DNA from 3 places in the Allobosea sp. 05T439 genome. Region 2 is predicted to be linked to each of the others. Evidence: riboswitches for the same ligand, from Rfam matches in the RefSeq annotation. Region 2 holds a riboswitch; each other region holds the start of a gene.
What was found. Region 2 has a riboswitch for cobalamin ahead of AC1DIO_RS25345 (CbtB domain-containing protein). Riboswitches for the same ligand answer to the same signal wherever they lie in the genome.
Positions count from the first base shown of each region.

Region 1: linked by a shared signal. The riboswitch ahead of metE (5-methyltetrahydropteroyltriglutamate--homocysteine S-methyltransferase) and the one ahead of AC1DIO_RS25345 (CbtB domain-containing protein) in region 2 are both predicted to bind cobalamin.
Region 3: linked by a shared signal. The riboswitch ahead of AC1DIO_RS06105 (TonB-dependent receptor plug domain-containing protein) and the one ahead of AC1DIO_RS25345 (CbtB domain-containing protein) in region 2 are both predicted to bind cobalamin.

Region 1 is NZ_JBFTKP010000021.1:75,654-80,548, forward strand. Features, by position in the region: gene AC1DIO_RS22405 (TonB-dependent hemoglobin/transferrin/lactoferrin family receptor) at 1-2,153, opposite strand, end outside; cobalamin riboswitch at 2,431-2,655, shown strand; gene metE (5-methyltetrahydropteroyltriglutamate--homocysteine S-methyltransferase) at 2,765-4,895, shown strand, end outside.
Region 2 is NZ_JBFTKP010000028.1:33,617-38,511, reverse strand. Features, by position in the region: gene cbiB (adenosylcobinamide-phosphate synthase CbiB) at 1-736, shown strand, start outside; gene cobO (cob(I)yrinic acid a,c-diamide adenosyltransferase) at 840-1,451, opposite strand; gene cobU (bifunctional adenosylcobinamide kinase/adenosylcobinamide-phosphate guanylyltransferase) at 1,465-1,989, opposite strand; cobalamin riboswitch at 2,130-2,312, shown strand; gene AC1DIO_RS25345 (CbtB domain-containing protein) at 2,300-2,530, shown strand; gene AC1DIO_RS25340 (CbtA family protein) at 2,543-3,283, shown strand; gene AC1DIO_RS25335 (DUF1636 family protein) at 3,333-3,722, shown strand; gene cobW (cobalamin biosynthesis protein CobW) at 3,727-4,776, shown strand; gene cobN (cobaltochelatase subunit CobN) at 4,780-4,895, shown strand, end outside.
Region 3 is NZ_JBFTKP010000004.1:105,424-110,318, reverse strand. Features, by position in the region: gene AC1DIO_RS06105 (TonB-dependent receptor plug domain-containing protein) at 1-1,895, opposite strand, end outside; cobalamin riboswitch at 2,016-2,216, opposite strand; gene ccoS (cbb3-type cytochrome oxidase assembly protein CcoS) at 2,234-2,410, opposite strand; gene AC1DIO_RS06095 (heavy metal translocating P-type ATPase) at 2,407-4,614, opposite strand; gene AC1DIO_RS06090 (FixH family protein) at 4,620-4,895, opposite strand, start outside.

The DNA of each region.
Region 1 (4,895 bases), on a different contig from region 2:
GAGAAATAGCGGCGGTCGAAGATGTTCTGCACGCCGCCGCGGACCGTGATGTACGAGGTCGGCTTCCAGTTCAGGAAGGCATCGAACACGGTGTAGCCCGCCGGCTTGAAGATGGTCGGCGCGCTGGCGCGGGTGACGCCCGCCCCCAAGGTTCCGATGACCTCGGCCTCCAGCCCATATTCGGGCATCAGGTATTTCAGCCCGGCGACAGCGGTAAACGGGGTGATCGAGTTATACGGCGTGGTCAATGCGCCAGCATCCGCTTTTTGCGTGCCGTATTGGTAGCTCAACGCGACATTGGCGAGCCAGCGCTCGTGGAATTTCCACTCGGCCGATGCCTCGATACCGGAAATCTTGACGCTCGAGAGGTTGCGATAGGTCAGATCGGTCGAACCGAGGATCGGCGCGAAGTTCTGAATGAAGTCCTTGTAATCGGCATGGAAGACGCCGACCGAGAACCAGCCATTGTCGAAGCGGCCGCGGATGCCGGCTTCGTAGGACGTGACGCTCTCGGGCTTGAGATCCGGGTTCGGGATCAGGTTCTGGGTGCCCATCGGCAGCGACGTATAGAGCTGCTGCGCGGTCGGCATCTTGAAGCCCTGGGCGTAGCGGGCATAGAGTGAATAGGTCTCGTCGAGCTTGAAGATCGTGCCGACCTGCGGGATCAGCTTATGCGAGTCGATCTCGCGCGGAGCCTTGCCCGGCACGATGACGTAGCCTGGCCCAATGCTCGGGTCGATCTTGTAATTGGCGTAACGGACGCCCGGCGTGATCGTCCAGCGACCGTTTAGCAATTCGATTTCGTCCTGCAGATAGAAATCGTAGCGCGTCGTCGTCGCGTTGGCGAAGTTGAAGCCGCCTGCAATCGTCGTGGTGGTGACGCCGGTCGACATGTTCCGGACGTCGTCGCGACGCTCATAATCGGTCTTGGTGACGTCGCCCTGGAACCCGTAGGTCAGCCTGTGGAAGCTCGAGCCMAGCGCGAAGCTCGACTTGGCCTGGATGTCGAGCTGGGAGAATTGTTCGGAATAGTCGAGGAAGCCGCGGGTGAAACGCTGCTGGCTGTTGGTCTGCGTCTGGTAGCGATTATTGGTGACCTCACGCTTCTGTGGCGAGAACGATGCCTGCCAGCGGATCGAGTCGAGGAAGCTCGTGCCGACATCCCATTGATGCTCGAAGGCGATGCGCTGGCGTGACTTCACTTCATCTCGGATATAGGGTCCGTTGCGGAGACCAGACGCCAAGACATTGTAGTCCCAGAGCTGATTTACCTTTGAGCTGTTGTCGAAATACTCTCCGGTCAGCTTGAACGTATGGTCTGTCGTCGGCGAGAAGACGATCTTGCCGAAGGCGTTCCAAACCGTGCTGTCGAGCGGGTTCAGCGTGTCGCAGCCGAGATAGCGCAGGCTCGGCACGGGGCAGCCCCAGCGGCCGCCATCGGCCCGGGCACGGCTGAGTTTGGCCTCCTCCGCCGTCTTCTGGCTCAGGCCGACAATGGCCTCGAGGGCAGGGGTGAGCCTGAAGGCCGCAATGCCGGTCTTGGTGAAGGAGCGGTCGAAACTGTCATACCCGGCATCGAGACGTACGGCATACGGCTTGTCCTTGCCTTTCAGCAGGTCCTGGGGATCGAGCGTACGATAGGCGACGATGCCGCCCAGAGCATCGGCGCCCCAGAGCACGGAGCCCGGGCCACGCACGATCTCGACGCTCTTCAGGAAGGGCATCTCGACAAAGTTGCGATTGCCATCAGTGATGCGCTCGATCACACGCGATCCATCGACCTGCATCTGGACGCGGTTGCCGCCGACCCCCCGGATCGTGAAGCCATCGAGGTTGCCGAACGGGTCGGTGCCGCTGGTGAGGCGGTTGACGCTGACGCCCGGCTGGTAGCGGACGAGGTCCTGCATGTCGCGCGTCATGCGCTCGTCGAGTTCCTGCCGTGAGATAACGTTCACGACGCCGGGAACATCGAGAACCTGCTTTTCACCGCGTGTCGCCGTGACCGTAATCTGGTCGAGCGTGAACGCCGGTGACGCACTGCCGCCATCTGCGATCGCTTGAGAGTAACAAATCGTGCTTTGAAGGATTGTAAAAAGGAAAGTGGCTGAAAAATATAGTTTTGATTTGTTCTTCATTGGAAGATCCCAGTCCATTTGCGGGTGGATGTAGTCCGCTGGTACTAGGATTCGCAATTGTAAATTTGACACAGTGTTTTCTGATGTACTTTTGTAGTGAAGTACATGCAATCTATAATAGATATAGATTCTAATTATTCTACTTTAGCAATTGCGCGGGGAACTGCTTGCGCCGCATCGCCTGCGCGCGACCAGGGTACACCCCGCCGTCGGGGGCAGCGTCAGTCGGCGCAGATAGCGACATGGAGACATAAAGATGTCTTTATATTCCCATTGACTGCGGCGAGCATTTGGACCTAGGTTGGGGTGTCGTGGTTCTCTGGGTCTGTTTGCCCGGAGCTAAGAGGGAAGCCGGTGCGTCGAGGTCGCTATTGACCTGGGCAAGGCCGGCGCTGCCCCCGCAACTGTAAGCGGTGAGCCGCTGTCCAAGATGTGTCACTGAGGCCGGCAAGGTCTCGGGAAGGCCGGACAGCAGCGATGACCCGTGAGCCAGGAGACCTGCCTCGACGAACTGAACGTCCTCGGGCGGGGTGTCCCGGTGGAGCGCTTTGCGATTGCGCAGGCTCTTCGCCGGCGGAATCCTGGACGCGTCCGCTTTGGCCTTTGCTCCCAACTTCTGGGGTAAGCCTATGTCATCTTCACTTCCTGTCGCGACCCTTGGGACGCCGCGCATTGGTCCGCGCCGCGAACTCAAACTCGCTCTCGAAAGCTATTGGTCGGGCAAGTCGACCGAAAGGGACCTGCTCGACACCGCCGCCGCATTGCGCGCCGCCAACTGGGCCCGCCAGAAGGCACGCGGCGTCACCGTCATCCCGTCGAACGACTTTTCGTTCTACGATCAGGTGCTGGACATCAGCGTGATGGTCGGCGCGATTCCCGAGATCTATGGCTGGAAGGGTGGTCCGGTCGGGCTGGCGACCTATTTCGCCATGGCGCGAGGTGCGCAAAGCGAGACCGAGCCGCACACCTCCTGCGGCCATGCCCACCACGACCACGAGCATTCCCACGGCGCCCCGGCGCAGGAAATGACCAAGTGGTTCGACACCAACTACCACTACATGGTGCCCGAATTCGCGACCGGACAGCGCTTCGCACTGTCCTCGCTCAAGGCGGTCGACGAGTATCGTGAGGCCAAGTCACTCGGCTACGACACCCGCCCCGTTCTGCTTGGGCCGGTCACCTATCTGAAACTCGGCAAGAGCAAGGACGCCAGCCTCGATCCGCTCTCGCTGCTCGGCGAGTTGCTGCCGGTCTATATCGATGTGCTGCGCCGCCTTTCCGCCAATGGTGCCGAATGGGTCCAGATCGACGAGCCTTGTCTGGTGCTCGATCTCGACGAGGCCGCCCGCGACGCCCTGCGCCGGACCTATGCCATCATCGCCCATGCCTTGCCGCAGCTGAAGGTCATGCTGACGACCTATTTCGGTGGTCTCGGCGACAATCTCGACACGGCGGTCACGCTGCCTGTCGCAGGCCTTCATCTCGACCTCGTGCGCGCTCCCGCGCAGCTCGAGGAGGTGCTGGCCAAGGCACCGCGCGGGCTCGTGCTGTCGCTCGGCATGATCGATGGCCGCAACATCTGGCGGGCCAACCTGCCGGCGCTGCTCGGCCGGCTCGAGCCGGTGGTCGCCAGGCGCGGCACCGACCATGTCCAGATCGCGCCCTCCTGCTCGCTGCTGCACACGCCGATAGATCTCGATCTCGAAACCGATCTCGACTCCGACCTGAAGAGCTGGCTCGCCTTCTCCGTACAGAAGATGGGCGAACTCTCGGTGCTGGGCAAAGCCCTCGCGGGTGGCCGCGACAGCGTCAGGGATGCCCTGGACGCTTCGGCGGCCGCAGCGGCGGCCCGAAAGGCTTCGCCGAAAGTCCACGATGCCGCAGTGGCTGCGCGTGTCGCGGCGGTGACGCCCAGCATGACGGACCGCAAGAGCCCCTTCGCAGCCCGAGCGAAATTGCAGCGCGAACGCTTCAACCTGCCAGCCTTCCCGACGACAACGATCGGCTCCTTTCCGCAGACCGCCGAGGTCCGCAAGGCCCGCTCGGCTCATGCCAAGGGCCTGATCAGCGATGCCGACTATGAGCAATTCCTGCGTGAGGAGACGGAGCGCACGGTGCGCTGGCAGGAGGAGATTGGCCTCGACGTGCTCGTCCATGGCGAGTTCGAGCGCAACGACATGGTGCAGTATTTTGGCGAGCAGCTCGCCGGCTTCGCCTTCACCAAACATGGCTGGGTCCAGAGCTACGGCTCGCGCTGTGTGCGGCCGCCGATCCTGTTCGGCGACGTCTCGCGGCCGCAGCCGATGACGGTCGGCTGGTGGACCTATTCGCAGTCGCTGACGGTGAGGCCGATGAAGGGCATGCTGACCGGGCCCGTGACGATCCTGAACTGGTCTTTCGTCCGCGACGACATCCCGCGCAGTGCCTCCTGCCGCCAGATCGCGCTGGCGATCCGCGACGAGGTCATCGATTTGGAGAAGGCCGGTGCCGCGATGATCCAAATCGACGAGGCGGCGCTGCGCGAGGGGCTGCCGCTGCGCAAGAGCGAGTGGAAGGGCTATCTGGACTGGGCGGTGGGCAGCTTCAGGCTCTGTGCCTCGGGCGTCACCGACGCAACCCAGGTGCACACCCATATGTGCTACTCGGAGTTCAACGACATCATCGACGCGATCGCCGCGATGGACGCCGATGTGATCTCGATCGAGACCTCGCGGTCGAAGATGGAATTGCTCGACGCCTTCAAGACCTATCGCTACCCCA
Region 2 (4,895 bases):
GCTCTGCCGCGGCCTCGGCCCGCTGGGCTGGCTGCCCCTCGCGCTCGTCGCCTCCAGCCTCATCGCACAGCGCAGCCTGCACGAGCATGTCGCACGGGTCGCCGAAGGACTGGAGCGGGACGGGCTCAAAGGCGGACGCATCGCCGTTTCGATGATTGTCGGCCGCAACCCCGAAACCCTCGACGAAGCCGGAGTTTCCCGCGCCGCAATCGAAAGCCTTGCCGAGAATTTCTCGGACGGGATCGTCGCTCCGGCTTTCTGGCTCGGCGTCGGCGGCCTGCCGGGCGGCGCGCTCTACAAGGCGATCAATACCGCCGATTCGATGATCGGCCACAAGACACCGCGCCACCTCGCCTTCGGCTGGGCGGCGGCGCGTCTCGACGACCTCGTCAACCTTCCCGCCTCTCGCCTCACCGCGCTGCTGCTGACCGCAGCCGCCGCACTCGACAAAACGTCAGACCCCGCCAATGCGTGGCGAGCTGTCCGACGCGATGCCCGCCATCATCGTTCGCCCAATGCCGGTTGGCCGGAAGCCGCGATGGCAGGTGCGCTCGGCCTCCGGCTGGCGGGCCCGCGCGTCTATGGCGATGTCAGGGTCGACGACGGGTGGATGGGGGACGGCCGGGCCGAAGCGGAAGCGGCGGATATCCGGCGGGCGCTCGCTCTCTATCGGAGGGCGTGTCTGCTGCTGTGGGGGCTCGCCGTTGCGGGGGCCGTCACCGCGCTCGCCCTCTAGTTCATCGGACCGGGCATCGCATCGGGAACGACGATCTCACCTTCTGTGTTTGCTTCGACTTTCCCGAAAGCTGCGATCCACGTTTCGGGTCGATGCCCTGGCCTCAGAACTCGATCCCGGCCTGTGCCTTCACGCCCGCCGCGAAGTGATGCTTGACCACCGTCATCTCGGTGACGAGGTCTGCGACGGCGATCAACTCGGGCTTGGCATTGCGGCCGGTGACGACGATGTGCAGATCAGGGCGCCGGCTCGCCAATGTCTCGACCACCTCCGCCAGCGGCAGATAGTCGTAGCGCAGCGCGATATTGAGTTCGTCGAGCACGAGCAGGCGTATCTCCGGATCGTCCATCAACGCCTTGGCCTTGGCGAAGGCGCGCCCGGCGGCAGCGATGTCGCGGGCCTTGTCCTGCGTTTCCCAGGTGAAGCCTTCGCCCATCGTGTGCCAGACGATGCGATCGCCGAAGGCGTCGAGCGCCTTGCGTTCACCTGTCGCCCAGGCGCCCTTGATGAACTGCACCACCCCGACGCGCCAGTCATGGCCGAGAGCCCGCAGGATCAATCCGAAGGCGGCGGTCGACTTGCCCTTGCCTGGCCCCGTATTGACGATCAGGAGTCCCTTTTCGATCGTCTTGGCGGCGACCTCGGCATCCTGCACCGCCTTGCGCTTTTCCATCTTGGCCTTGTGGCGGGCGGCCTCGTCAGCATCGATCGTCATCGGAACCTCCTGCTCATTTCACCTGCATCGGCAGACCGGCGACCATGAAGATCACCCGGTCGGCCCGCGCCGCAAGCATCTGGTGCAACCGCCCCGCCTCGTCGCGGAACCGTCGGGCGAGCGCATTCTCGGGCACGATACCGAGCCCGACCTCGTTGGAAACCAGGACCACCGGGCCACGTGCCGAAACGCAGGCCTCGACCAGTTCCCGGCTTGCAGCCGCCACATCCTGCTCTGCCAGTATCACGTTGGTCAGCCAGAGCGTCAGGCAGTCCACCAGGGCAGGTTGCCCCGCGGGAACCGCGCGGATCGACTGCGCCAGGGCCAGCGGCGCATCGATGGTCATCCAATCCTGCGACCGGCGGGCGCGGTGCTCGGCAATCCGGGCGCGCATCTCATCGTCATAGGCCTGCGCCGTGGCGAGATAGATCCAGGGCGCCGGCACCATCTCGATCAGGGCCTCGGCATGGCGGCTCTTGCCGGAGCGGGCGCCGCCCAGAACGAGGGTAAGAGGGGAAAGGATCGCTGCCACTGCCAAAATCTCAACCCAGGGAAGATCAGCCTAAGGAACGGACCTGGCGAGCGAAGCGAAACAAGCCGGGACAGGCCATCAGAGATCACATCGCTTCACTGCGCTCGCAATCACGATCGCTGCATTGCACAGCACCGTGCAGATGGCTAATGATCATCCCCGACGGTGCCTCTGCAAGGAGGTGAAAAGGGAACGCGGTGCGATACCGCGGCTGCCCCCGCAACTGTAAGCGGCGAGTTTCGCGCCATCGGCCACTGGGATTGTCCCGGGAAGGCGGCGAGAGATCCGGACCCGCGAGCCAGGAGACCTGCCGTCGATGAGTGATGCAATCCAGCGGGCTGCCGGCGGGGTGGCCAAGGAGACCGAGATGACGACGAATACGGCTTCGATCACCACCCAGGCCAGCGCATCCGAGCGCGTCAAGGCTGTCGCAGCTGCCCTGGCACTCGGCGCAGCCCTGATCTTCACCGTCGGCTTCGCCCATTCGACCAGCGTTCACAACGCAGCCCACGACACGCGCCACACCCTCGCCTTTCCCTGCCACTGAGGGAAAGGCAACATGGTCAATCGTGTTCTCACGGTCAGTCTTCTGGCCGGGCTTCTTGCTGGGCTCCTGGTCGCAGCACTCCAGCATGTCACCACCACGCCGCTGATCCTCAAGGCGGAAACCTTTGAGACGGCGTTGCGCGCAGCCGAGCTTCAGCACGCCAGCTTCACCGGCGATGCCAGGATCGTCCTTGCCCATGGCGGCGCCGACGCAGCCGACCACGCCGAGTGGAAGCCACAGGACGGCTTGCAGCGCACGGCCTTCACCACCATCGTCACCATTGCGACCGCGATCGGCTTTGCCGCCCTGCTGCTCGGCGGCATGATCGCAGCGGGCGATGCCATCACTGAACGGACCGCACTGATCTGGGCGGCTTGCGGCTTCCTGGCCTTCGGCCTCGTGCCGGCGACCGGGCTCGCACCGGAATTGCCCGGCAGCGCGTCAGCCGAACTGCTCCACCGCCAGACCTGGTGGATCGCCACCGCGCTCGTCACCGCCGGCGGCCTCTGGGTCTTCCTGCGGACGGAGGCGAGCTGGCTGCGGGCACTTGCCGTGCTTGCCATGCTCGTCCCGCATCTGATCGGCGCACCACATCCCGCCGCCCCGGAGAGCAAGGTCCCGGCCGAAATCGCAGCGCATTTCGCCGCGCTCTCGCTCGCGCTCCAGGCTGCCCTCTGGCTCGCTACCGGCTTTGCCGTCGGCGTGCTCTGGCCCTGGGCGACGCGCCGTGCCGCAGCCCCGGCCAAGGCCTGACGCTGAGCGCGATCCCCCGGGATCGCGCCGGAAGCAAAGGAACCGGCCTATGCCCGAAGGCGATGTCACCATTTTCGTCTGCGTCGCCTGCCGGCGCGCGCGGGCGGACCTGCCGGAGGGTTACGACCAGCCCGGACTGGGTTTTGCCGAGGCGCTGCGCGAACGCATCGCGCGCGACGGCGGGACGCTTCCGGTCGAACCCGTCGACTGCCTCGCGGTCTGCAATCGCCCCTGCACCGTCGCCTTGGCGGCCGACGGCAAATGGACCTATCTGATCGGCGATCTCGACGCAGACACCCATATCGCCGAAATCGTTGACGCAGCTGCAAGCTTTGCAGCCAGCGCAAACGGTATCGTTCCCTGGAAAGAAAGACCCGCTTCGTTCCGCAAGGGCGTGGTCGCGCGCGTACCGCCTCTCCCGGCGCGCCAACAAGGATGAGATCATGAACGCTCCCCAAGCCCGCTCGCTGGGCAAGATCCCCTGCACGATCATCACCGGCTTCCTCGGGGCCGGAAAGACCACACTGGTGCGGCACCTGCTGGAGAATGCAGGGGGCAAGCGCATCGCCGTGCTGGTCAATGAGTTCGGCGATCTCGGCTTCGACGGTTCCTTCATCGACGGCTGCGGCATTTCCGGCTGCACCGCGGAGGACATCGTCGAGCTGCCGAATGGCTGCATCTGCTGCACCGTCGCCGACGACTTCGTGCCAGCGCTGGAAAAGCTGCTCGACCGGCCGAACCCGCCGGAACACATCCTGATCGAGACCTCGGGGCTTGCCCTGCCGAAGCCGCTGGTCAACGCGTTCAATTGGCCGGCCATTCGGTCACGTGTCACGGTCGATGGTGTCATCGCCGTGGTCGATGGTCCGGCCGTGGCGGATGGCCAGTTCGCGGATGATCCCGCCGCTCTCGCTGCGCAGGCGGCGCAGGATGCCGCGGTCGGGCACGACAACCCGCTCGAAGAAGTGTTCGAGGACCAGATCCTCTGCGCCGACCTGATCCTGCTCAACAAGAGCGACCTCGTCGATGCGGCCGGCCGCGAACGCGTCAAGGCCGAGATCGCCGCGCATCTGCCGAAGGCGATCAAGATCGTCGAGACGGCCCATGGCAAGGTCGAGCCCGCCCTGATTATTGGCCTCAACGCGGCTGCCGAGGCCGATCTCGCTGGACGCCCCTCGCACCATGAGAGCGCCGAGGACCACGACCACGACGATTTCGAAAGCCTCGATTTCGCTCTCGCCGCGGCGACATCGCCCGAGGAGCTGGCGGCCCGCGTTGCCAGGGCCGCGGAGGCCGAGGGCGTGCTGCGCCTGAAGGGTTTTTCGGCGATTCCCGGTAAGCCGATGCGGCTCGTCGTCCAGGGTGTCGGGCGTCGGGTCAGCCATCATTACGACCGCGCCTGGGCGGCCGGCGAAGCCAAGGATGGTCGCCTCGTGGTGATTGGCCTGAAGGGCTTTGATCGCAAGTCCGTGGAGGCCGCCCTCGCGGGCTGAGCCATGCACCTCCTCCCCTCAAGCGAGATCAGGCTTGACGACGGCGAAGACGCCGTCGATCTCGCCCTGCCGCCAGGGGATGTGCTGGTGCTCTCCTTCGCCGACAGCGACCTTTCGGC
Region 3 (4,895 bases), on a different contig from region 2:
AAGCCGACGGGGTTCTCGTAGCGCTTGTCCAGCAGGTTATCGATGCGGCCGAAGACACTGAGCCTGTCCGTCGCCTTGTACTCGGCGGCGAGATTGACGATGGCCGCACCCGGCGCCCGCATGCGCGAGATCGAGAAGTCACGGTTTCCGTCGACGCGCTCACCCACATAGATCAGCGTCGCCGAAAGGGTGAGCTTGTCAACCGGGGTCCAGCTCGCCGTCACGCTGGCCTTGTGACGGGGACGGCGCAGCAGTTCCTGCCGGGCGATGTCGTCCTTGGCGATGGTGAAGGTGTAGTCGGCCCGCACCTTGAACTGCGGCGAGATTTCGAGCGCGGTAAAGGCCTCCACCCCCTTGGTCGTGGCCTTGCCGATATTGGCATAGGAGTTCCGCGCCACGTTGGTGACGATCAGGTTCTCGATGTCGTTGTGGAAATAGGTGGCGCCGAACCGGACCTTGTCATCGAGGAGAGGCTGCTCGAAGCCAAGATCCCAGCCGCGGCTTTCTTCCGGCTTCAGGTTGGGATTGCCGAAGAAGTTGAAGGCCGGGCGAGAATCGCTGAAACGCTCGCTCAGGGTCGGGGCCTTGAACCCCGTGCCATAGCTCCCCTTCAGCTTGGTTTCGATTTCCGGCACGATATAGGCTGGCGCGAAGCGGTAGGTCGTGTGGCCGCCAAAGGTCTCGTCATCGTCGTAGCGGATGTTCGAGACCATGAAGAGCCGGTCGCCGAAATTCGACTGGAGTTCGGCAAAGGCGCCCGTATTGCCGTTGGATGCCGTGAGCGCGCGGGTTTCCAGCCGTTCGCGCTCGTATTGCAGACCCATCACCAGGGTCTGCCCCTTCATCAGCTCAAGGTCGCCGCGCCAGTCGACCTTGGTGCGCTCGCCGAGATTCTCCGTCGGCAGGCCGAGGATACCAATCGCATTCGGCGTGCGGCCGGTGCGGTCCTGATTGCTGTAGGACAGGCCGAAGCGATTGACGAAGCGCCCACCAAGCGGATCCCAGACGACCTCTCCGCGGGTGAAGGCCTGCTTGTAGTCCTGGCTGCTGCGGAAGCTGCTGGGCGTGCTCGGAAAGCCGGAATCGCCGGTGAAGAGCAGGTAGCCGTCAGTGTAGCGGCCGACCCAGTTCAGCGACAGCGTATCGGACAGCGCGACGCCGAACCGGGCCGAATAGGTCCAATTGTCGTAGGAATTCGGGTTGACGCGGCGCCCCGACGGCACGAGCCCGGGAGGCGTCACCGGGGTCGAATCCGATTTGAAATGGGCGATGCTGAGGGCGTAGTTGAAGCGGTCATCGCCGCCGCTGAGGCCGACCGACTGGTTGAAGGTGCCGTATGAGCCGGCCTCGGCTCGGGCCGTGAGCTTCGGCGGACCCTCGCCACGCTTGGTGGTGATCGAGATGACGCCGCCCAGCGCGTTGGCGCCGTAGAGGCCGCTTTGCGGTCCGCGTAGCACTTCGATGCGCTCGATGTCGTCGGTCAGCATCGAGCCGAAATCGAAGGAGCGGTTCGGGGTCGACGGGTCGTTGGCCTCGATGCCGTCGATCAATACCTTGACGTGGTTGGAGTTGGTGCCGCGGATGAAGACCGAGGTCAGCCCGCCCGGCCCGCCGGTCTGCACGATATTGAGGCCGGGAACGGCGGCGAGCGCCTGCGGCAGGGTCCGGCGCTGCTCGCGCTCGATATCACCGGCAGTGATGACGGTCACGGAATTGGCGATCTCGCGCGCTGGCGTGGGTCGCGTCGTCGCGCTGACGACGATTTCGTCGAGGGCAATCGATTCGGTGGCTGACTGGGCGGATGCCTGGTTGGCGGGGAGGGAGCCGGCGGAGACAAGGAGCGACAGGGTGATGAGCAGCCGGCTGCGCCGGGCAACCTTGGGAGGACGGATCACGATGGAACCTCGGGCGTTGACGTCTGTGGCACGTCACCGCGAACGCGAGGCCCCGTCCGCTGCCCTTAGCCAGCGTGCAGTTCAACAAGCGATCGAAACACCCCGTCCGAACGTGTTCGCGTGTGACCACGGCTGACGGCAGGTCTCCTGGCTCGCGGGTCGGTGCCTTGTCGCCGCCTTCCCAGGTCCGAGGGCCCCAGTGGCGTGTGGCGAAAGGCTCGCCGCTTACAGTTGCGGGGGCAGCCACGGCATTGAATGGCGAACCATCCGCACCGCATTCCCTTTTGATCCCCTAAGGGAACCGTCGCTGGCGAGGTAAGGCCGGAACGGCCGCTGCGTCAATGATCGTTGGTGCGGGTGTCCCCAGGCGAACGCAGGTCGTCATCCCTCAAAATGCGCCAGCTCGGTCCCTCGAGATCGCTGAACTGGCCGGTGCGCATGCACCAGAAGAAGGCCGCCAACCCCAGCAGTCCGAGACCGAGTGCCAGGGGGAACAGGATCACCAGGATATTCATGACGCCACTCCCGTATTCTGCCGCGGCAGGCCGCGTCCCGCGCGCAGCGCGTTGAGCGTGACCACCAGTGACGAGCCCGACATCGCGACGGCTGCGACGAGCGGCGTCGCGAAGCCCGCGACGGCAATCGGCACCGCGACGGCATTGTACAGCACCGCAAACCAGAGGTTTTCCAGCATGAGGTTGCGCGCCCTGCGGGCGATGCGCAGGCTGTCGGCGACCGGCATCAAGCTGTCGCCGATGAAGACAATGTCGGCCGAGGCCTGCGCCAGGTCGGTCGCGCTGATCGGCGAGATCGAAACATGGGCCTTGGCAAGGGCCGGAGCGTCGTTGAGCCCGTCGCCGATCATCAGCACCTTGCGCCCCTTGGCGCTGAGCCGGTCGAGCGCCTTGAGCTTCTCGTCGGGACGCAGGCCGGCTTCGGCCTCCGTGATACCGAGGGCCGAGGCGACCGGCGCGACAGCTTCGCTTCGGTCGCCGGAGAGAATGCGGATCTCGAGGCCGAGACCGCGTAGCGCGGCGATACAGTCGCGCGCCTCCGGCCGGATCTTCTGATCGACCGCGAAGATGGCGCATTCAGTGCCATGGCGCCAGGCGATCAGGGAGGCTGAGGGATGGCGCGCGGCGACGATGGCGGCTTCCGCCCCGGCCTCGCAATAAGCGACGCTGCCGAGACGGGTCTCGATCCCATCCACAATCGCGCTCAGGCCTGCGCCGTGATTTTCGCTGACATCGCTCGCAGGAGCAGGATGGCCGGCGGCACGGGCGATGGCGCGGGCGAGAGGGTGGCGGCTCGCGGCTGCCAGCCTGCCCGCCGCCTGCAAGGTTGCGGTATCGATCTCAGCGCCATTGACCAGATCGGGGTCCGGCAGGGTGAGGGTGCCGGTCTTGTCGAAGACAGCGACATCGGCTTCGGCCAGGCGCTCCAGCGCATCGCCCTGTTTCAGCATGACCTTGCGCTTGAACAGGGCAGACGCAGCAACGACCTGCACGGCCGGAATCGCCAGCCCCAGCGCGCAGGGGCAGGTGATGATCAGGACGGTGATGGCGATGATCAGTGCTTCGGGCCAGGGCAGGCCGAAGGCCATCCAGCCCAGCAGGGTCGCGAGCGCCGTGGCGTGGACGAGAGGGGCGTAGACCCTTGCCGCCCGATCGGAAAGCTTGACATAGCGGGAGCGGCTTTCGACCGCGCGCGCCATCAGGGCATCGATCTCGTCGAGCAGGGTGCCGCTGGCTGCGGCTTCGACCTTGACGGTCAGGGCCCCGGAGAGGTTCACGGTGCCGGCATAGACCTGCGCGCCGGCCATGACGGCATGCGGCAGGGTTTCACCGGTGACGAGGCTCTGGTCGATTTCGGAGGAGCCGGTCTCGATGATGCCATCGACACTGACGCGCTCGCCCGGCTKGATCAGGACGCGGTCGCCGGGCACGATGGCCGCGATCGGCGTCACCATCGCCTCGCCATTCGGCATCAGCCGGGTCGCGGTTTCGGCCTTCAACGCGGCAAGATTGCCAGCGAGGTCGCGCGTGCGGCGGCGCATCAGCTGGTCGAGATAGCGCCCGATCAGCAGGAAGAAGATCAGCATCACCGCGCCGTCGAAATAGGCATGCTCGGCGTGGTTCCAGGTCACCACCACCGACATGCCGAGCGCGAGCACGATGCCGAGCGTGATCGGCACGTCCATGTTGACGGCGCGGGCGCGCAGAGCCCGGAGCGCACTCTCGAAGAAGGGGCGGCCGGCATAGGCGGCGGTTGGCAGGGCAATCAGCGCCGAGAGCCAGTGAAAGAAGTCGCGCGTGACCGGATTGATGTCGCTGCTATTGCCCGACCAGACCGAGACGGAGAGCAGCATGATGTTCATCGAGGCGAAGCCGGCGACGCCGAGATAGCGCAGCAGCCGCCTTTCCTCGCTTGTGTCGTCCTCACGGCCGGAGGCGGGCAGGAAAGGGTAGGCCTTGAAGCCGAGCCGGGAGAGGCGCTCGATCACGGCCTCTGGGCGCAGTACGCCTTCCGTCCATTCCACCGTGACGCGCTTCAGCGCGAGATTGACCCGGGCGCTGAGGATACCGGTCTCATGGGCAAGGCCGTTCTCGATCGCGTGCATGCAGCCGGCGCAGCGGATGTTCTCCACCGCGAGTTCCATGCCCGCGACGCCGCTTTCGCGATGGCGGATGAAGACGGAGAGATCCTGCTGCGCGGCCATGAGCCTCACTCCTTCAGCATCATGCGGCTGCGGGAGGAGAAGGCCGGGTCCCGATCGCGCTTTGCCTCGACCACCAGGGTCCAGGCGCCGGCATGCAGCCCCGGCACCGTCGCGGAATAGTGGCCCGGGGCAGTTTCGGTCAGCGTCACCTCGCGGTCCTGCTGCCGCGTCGCCGGGTGCTGGAGCTTCGCCTCGACTGCGAGCCCTGTGACAGCTGCGCCCGCCTTGTCCTTCAGCAAGAGCGAAACGACCGCGTCGGCGCCGGCACGCACGACCTCGCT